2 regions of the Bacillus sp. 5w2 genome follow, and region 1 is predicted to be linked to the other one. Evidence: a T-box and tRNA genes for the amino acid it is inferred to sense, from the RefSeq annotation. Region 1 holds a T-box; the other holds one or more tRNA genes.
The links. The T-box of region 1 lies ahead of ileS (isoleucine--tRNA ligase). A T-box ahead of a tRNA ligase gene usually reads a tRNA of that ligase, here a tRNA-Ile.

Region 1 (3,429 bases):
TGTTCTTCAAATAACTCTTTATTTTCAAATGGATAATGATATTGCGCAAACGGCATGGAACCACTATCAAACCAAACATCAATCACTTCTGGTGTACGATTCATTGTACTTCCGCATTTTTCGCAACAAACTTGCACTTCATCTACATACGGCTTATGCAATTCTAAATCTTCAGGTGTTTCTTTCGTACTATGCTTTCTTAAATCAGCAATGCTTTTCGGTGCGAATTGATGATCACAACTTTCACATTCCCATACATTTAATGGTGTTCCCCAATATCTATTTCGGCTAATGTTCCAGTCCACCATGTTTTCTAAAAACTTACCAAAGCGTCCATGTTTCATATGATCTGGATACCAAGTAACAGAATCGTTATTTTGTAAAAATGTATCCTTAATTGCAGTTGTTCGGATTAACCAACTCTCTCCTGCATAATAAAGGAGTGGTGAATCACAGCGCCAGCAATGTGGGTAGCTATGCTCATACTTTTCTTTATGATATAGTAAACCTTCCTTCGCTAAATAACGAACGATATCCACATCACAATCTTTTACAAATTTCCCTTTTAAAAATGGTACTGCTTCTGTATACTCACCTTTTTCATCTACAACATGTAAGAATGACAATCCTTCACTTTGAACGACTCTATAATCGTCCTCCCCATATGCTGGAGCAATATGAACGAGTCCTGTACCACTATCTGCCGTTACGAAATCTGCCGCGATAACGTGGTAGCCATTTGTAACTTCTTTCATTGGAAATGGTGCTGTATAAGATGTATTTACTAATTCTTCTCCTTTATGAACAGATAGTACTTCATAGTTTTCTTTTAATACATCTTGTACACGTTCTTTCGCAACAATGTATACATGACCTTCTTGTTTCGCTTTCACGTATTCCAAATTTGGATGTACAGCGAGCGCAACATTTGCCGGAAGTGTCCAAGGTGTTGTTGTCCAACCTAGGAAATATTCATTTTCACTATCTTTCACTTTAAATTTAACTGTTGCACTTAAATCTTTTACTGTTTTATACCCTTGTGCAACTTCGTGTGAACTAAGAGATGTTTGACAGCTTGGGCAATATGGAGAAACTCTGTGCCCTTTATACAATAGTCCTTTTTCATGAATCGTCCCTAAAATATGCCATACACTTTCGATATATGGATTCTCTAACGTAACGTATGGATCATCCATATCTACCCAATAACCGATGCTTTCAGTGAATTCACGCCACTGCTTCTCATATGTGAATATACTCTCTTTACACTTTTGAATAAACGGTTCAATGCCATACTCTTCGATTTCATGTTTACCTGAAATACCGAGTTGTTTCTCAACACCTAATTCTACAGGTAAACCGTGTGTATCCCATCCCGCTTTTCTTAAAACTTTATAACCAGCCATCGTTTTATATCTTGCTACTACATCTTTAATTGTCCGTCCAAGTGCATGCCCGACGTGTGGTAAACCGTTCGCCGTTGGTGGTCCTTCATAAAATACGAAAGACTGTGCGCCTTCTCGATTCTGAATTGATTGCTCGAAAATACTTTGCTCGTTCCACTGCTTACGAATACGTGTTTCTCTCCCTACAGCTGACTCTTTTACATCTACTTTTTTCATGTACAATCACTCCTTTGAATTTTTTAAAAAAGCACACAAAAAACCCGTCCCTATAAAGTAGGGACGGGCTTACCCGCGATACCACCCTAATTCTATTAGCTCTTCACTAATAGCACTTAGCAACGTACTATCATACGTGTTCTTTGTAACGGTAGACACCCGTCCGGGCTTACTTATTTCAGCCTCGGCTCCTCGGAGATGATTTTCAAATAACGTCTGCACACCGGTTTTCAGCAACATACCGGCTCTCTGGGGAACAGTTCATTATTTTACTCTTTCTCGTCTTCAGATTTGTATACTTTGTTAAAAGCTATTCTATGCCATTGGGCAATGAATTGTCAACTAATTCGAAATATATTTTTATTTATACCCTTTTTCGCTTTTCTTATACAATTACTTTTCAAATTCTCGCAATGCTGCTAAATTTTCTTTATCCTCGATAAGTTCAGCAAAAAATCCCGACTCATCCTCACGAAGGACAATTTCAAGTTCTTCCTTCGCCTCTTCATTTCTGTTTAACCGCGCTAAATAACAAGCACGATCATATCTTGCTAACAAATCACTCGCATCAATTATTAATACTTCATTTGTTATTTTTTCTGCCTTTAGTGTTTGGCCGGAACCATGATATGAAGATGCTAAAGAAAGAAGAATTGCTGTTTCATTTGGATGATGTATAGAAGCATTTTCTAACACATGAATTGCCTCTTCAAACCTTTCTTGACTTTGATATATTTCTCCTAAAGCAAGGAACGCTCTACTTACAAACGGTGTTTGCTCCGTTAATTGTAAGGTAATCTTCTCTGCTTTTCTTTCTTCACCTATTTTAAAGAATACTTGTGCTTGTAAAAGAAGTGTATCATAATCATCTGGTAACTCTCGAACCATCTGCTTCGTTAATTCCGAAGCATCCCGTAACATATCTTCTTCCTCACACGCTATGAAAAGATTTACAAGTTGCTTCGCTACATCATAATCCCATTTACTTTCTAACGATGTTTGCAATACGTCTATCGCCTCTTTATACATCGTCACATTCTCGTAAAATAGTGCAAATCGCTGCGCTGCCATACTATTTTTCGGATTTAACTTTAACGAAAGTTCATATAAATCAATGATTGTAGTAATAATCGAAATTTCTTTTGCACGGTTTTTCATATGATAAAAAGCTCTCGTAATTATGGATTTCTTCGGCTGTTCCTTTTGTTGACGTTCAATCCATCTTTCCGTAACTGCAGATGCAGCATACATAAATGCCATACTTCTTTCTGCCTTTTTCACTTTTAATGTATGAAGAAAATCTCGTATGTTAGACAATTTCTTATGTTGCTCTATCGCTTTTACATATACATCAAATATACGTTCATTATTTACATCTTTTTGTATCACTTTCATTGCAATTTCAATTGCTTTTGCATTTCTTTTTTTCACTAACACTTTTGCATAATGATTTAGAACTTCTGTATGCTCACCATCTAATTGTAGCGCCTCTTCAATCCATGCCTGTTCTTTATCTATTTCATCCATTGCTCCATACACATATGCGATCGCATCTAATCGCCATATTTCAGGTACTTCGTCCGCTAATTGTTCTAGTTCAGTCAACAATTCTTCCTGAAGATTCATTTCTACTGAAATCTGTGCCAAATATTCCATATTAATATGCAACGGCTCTTCTTTCATCGCCTGAACCATATGACTTTGTTCTTTAGAACGGTTTTCTTCTTTTTCGTATATTTCCGCAAGCTGTAAATGTACACCGACGAAATTCCCATCAAGCTCTAAACAAGTTTCATACGCTTGCTTT
Region 2 (3,429 bases), on a different contig from region 1:
TAAACGTTTAATTTCAGCAACTGTTGCTTCAACATCATGTGTTTTTGTTGTTGTCATACTTTGTATAATTAATTCATTATTACCGCCAATTGTTAAATTACCGACTTTAACTGGACGTGTTTTTGTACGATGAGTCATTTCATTCACGAATAGATCGCTCTCCTTATAAAAGAAGTTTCTTATTTAGTCCCTCATATCAATGATAGTATACGTGATACAGGGCTATAGAAACCGAAGTGCTCGGTTTCACTTTTACTATTGTATCAGCGCCTTCATGTAATTGACAAGGATTAAGTGATTGCTTATTGATATAACGGGAATTTATAAGACTTTCCAATTTGTATTTTTGTAGCAGATGTACTTTTGTTCAGTTGTTTAAAGTCATCAATTACCTTTTCAATAGAAGGGATTTTTTTCTTGTTAATTTGTTCGGTAATAGAAAGAACTGTCTCACCTGTTTTGACTTCAATTGTTTTATAAGTGACATCTGTTTCTTTTTCTGCTTTGTTCTCTTTCTTTTGTTTTGTATCTGTACTTTCTTGTTTTATCGTTTGGGCCGCATTTGTTTTTTTATATGAACTTAACATCGGTAAAGTGCCGATTTTTATATCGTAATAAAATATATAACCAAGAACAAGCACGAATAAGAATATACCTAATCTTTTCATATTCTTCACTCCTTTGCTAGGAATATATGCTTGTCCAAAAAAAAAATGCCTAATTAGGCATTTTTTTCGTTCTTATTTTTCTTTCGGTTTTGGAACTTCTTTAATTGTTAAGTATAGAACAATTAAAACAACTGCGATATAAATGAATGTTGAACCAGGTACAACGATTTTGAATAAATCCATAATCATAAAGAAGATTGTTGGAATTGTGTAGCTGTAAGCAGTTAACGTCCATACTTGCTTATAAGATAATTTACGTTGACCGCTCATAGCCGAACCTATAAACGCAAGTAAAGTAATTCCTAAGAAAGTAATAAATAATTGGAATAGGTATACTAAAACTCCGATAACGGCTAGTAAAATTGGATAAATACTATCGAATACAGAAATAAAATCTTTTAAATCTTTCTTCTCAAGAGATGTCCCTAATAAATCATTATAGGAGTATGTTTGTGTTTGACCATTTCCTATAGAAACTACTTTATCTTTTAAAATAAATAAACCAGTTTTGTTTTGATATTTTTCTATATCTGTTGTATTTGGATCAAATACGAAAAGAGCATCTCCCTCTTCTTTTTGAATAGGTTGTTCAATATCGGCTTTTAGTTCACCATTTTCAATTTTAAAATCAGGTAAATCTTTTTCAATTGCTTGATTTACCATGGTAACACTATCTTGAATAAAGCTACCGTAAAAGAATGTTCTTGGAATAGTAGTGATTAGACAAAGTAGCATAATATACAAAATGGTTTTTCCGATTTTTTGAAAACGGAATAGCGCCATATCTTTAGGCGAATATACGCTTTTTGCTAATTGGGTAAATATGGACATAGATTCACTTCCTTTATGTATGTATAAAATCATTGTAACGTAGGAATCTAGAGAATCTCAAGATATATTATATTTACATATAGTGGAGATAACTAAATTTCTTTTTATTAATTTTCTTCTTTTGAATGAGAAAAATACAATTGACACTTTTCTTTTCCATATGGTAAATTTATCTTACATTTCTTAAAGAATATATCCGATAGGGATTCCTTTATTTGATATGTTGTTACATACATAATTGTGGACCCTTAGCTCAGCTGGTTAGAGCAGACGGCTCATAACCGTCCGGTCGTAGGTTCGAGTCCTACAGGGTCCATATCCATTTCACATGTTTATTACGTCAGCAGGAAGCTTCCTTGTAGAAGGGAGCTTTTTTTATGAAATATATGAGCATTTTAATTGAAAAGAAGTGGGAATTTTGCTACTTTAATGATAGCAAGACAATGTGATTTATTTGTTTGCACCCTATGGCAATTAGGGTAGAATGAAGTTGTATGTCACTTAAGTGGCAATACATAAACTGGGAGGAATATAACAATGGCAAAACACGAATTACCAAATTTACCTTATGCGTATGATGCTTTAGAGCCTCACTTTGACAAAGAAACAATGAACATCCATCATACAAAACACCATAACACGTACATCACAAACTTAAACGCTGCTTTAGAAGGTCATGCAGAATTAGCTGACAAAAGCGTAGAAGAATTAGTTGCGAACTTAAACGAAGTACCAGAAGCAATCCGTACAGCAGTACGTAACAATGGTGGCGGACATGCTAACCATACATTCTTCTGGACAATCTTATCTCCAAATGGCGGCGGACAACCAGTAGGTGAACTTGCAACTGCAATTGAAGCGAAATTCGGTAGCTTCGATGCATTCAAAGAAGAATTCGCAAAAGCTGGCGCAACTCGTTTCGGTTCTGGTTGGGCTTGGTTAGTAGTAAATAATGGTGAGTTAGAAGTAACAAGCACACCAAACCAAGATTCTCCTTTAACTGAAGGTAAAACTCCAGTTATCGGTTTAGATGTTTGGGAACATGCTTACTACTTAAATTACCAAAACCGTCGTCCAGACTACATCGGTGCATTCTGGAATGTTGTAGATTGGAACGCTGCTGAAAAACGTTACCAAGAAGCAAAATAATTGTAATAACGATAGAAAAAGCTAGGAGAATGCTCCTAGCTTTTTTCTGTGCTTTCCTTTTACATAATTGAGCTTGTCTTTGGAAGACTAGAACATGAAGTAAAGGAGAGTTGTGTATGAAGTGGAAACATATAATTGGTGACGTTGAAGTGAATCGGGATTTAGTGTTATTGCTCCTTATTGGAGGTTTATACACGCTCGCAATTTCTTTATCGAATACGTTTGTTAACATTTATTTATGGAAACAAACACAAAATTATGTGAATCTTGGCTTGTATAATTTGGCCAGCGTTGTATTACAGCCTCTCACATTTCTTATAGGTGGGAAATTAGCGAAGCGTATTGATCGCTCAATTTTGTTACGAATAGGCGTAGGCACGTTAGCTATTTTTTTTATCGTTGTTTTAGTAGCGGGAAAAAGCGCTTCTCACTATATTTTATTAATGGGGGCTCTTTTAGGAGTCGGGTATGGTTTTTACTGGCTCGCGTTTAATTTATTAACATTTGAGATTACAGAACCAGAAACAAGAGATTTCTTTAATGGTTTTCTTGGACTTCTTACATCATTCTCGGGCATGATTGGGCCGATAGCAGCGGGATATACAATTTCACGTATGGAAAAATGGAGTGGCTATACGGTCATATTCTTTCTTTCGTTACTGTTATTTGCAATTGCTGTCATTTTAAGCTTTTTTGTATCTAAGAGAGAATGTGAAGGACGGTATGAAATTGTTCAAGTATTGAAAGAGCGGCAGGTTGATAAAAACTGGGGAAGAATTAC

Region 2: it has a tRNA-Ile gene. The T-box ahead of ileS (isoleucine--tRNA ligase) is inferred to sense a tRNA for this amino acid. The anticodon was not compared.

The regions. Positions count from the first base shown of each region.
Region 1 covers NZ_JBTIWT010000001.1:333,492-336,920, forward strand. The annotation lists gene ileS (isoleucine--tRNA ligase) at 1-1,622, opposite strand, end outside; T-box leader at 1,679-1,917, opposite strand; gene ACXY7N_RS01645 (bacteriocin-processing peptidase family protein) at 2,016-3,429, opposite strand, start outside.
Region 2 covers NZ_JBTIWT010000005.1:107,176-110,604, reverse strand. The annotation lists gene ispG (flavodoxin-dependent (E)-4-hydroxy-3-methylbut-2-enyl-diphosphate synthase) at 1-138, opposite strand, end outside; gene ACXY7N_RS12370 (hypothetical protein) at 303-668, opposite strand; gene ACXY7N_RS12365 (DUF1189 domain-containing protein) at 741-1,499, opposite strand; tRNA gene ACXY7N_RS12360 (tRNA-Ile) at 1,742-1,815, shown strand; gene sodA (superoxide dismutase [Mn]) at 2,037-2,648, shown strand; gene ACXY7N_RS12350 (MFS transporter) at 2,765-3,429, shown strand, end outside.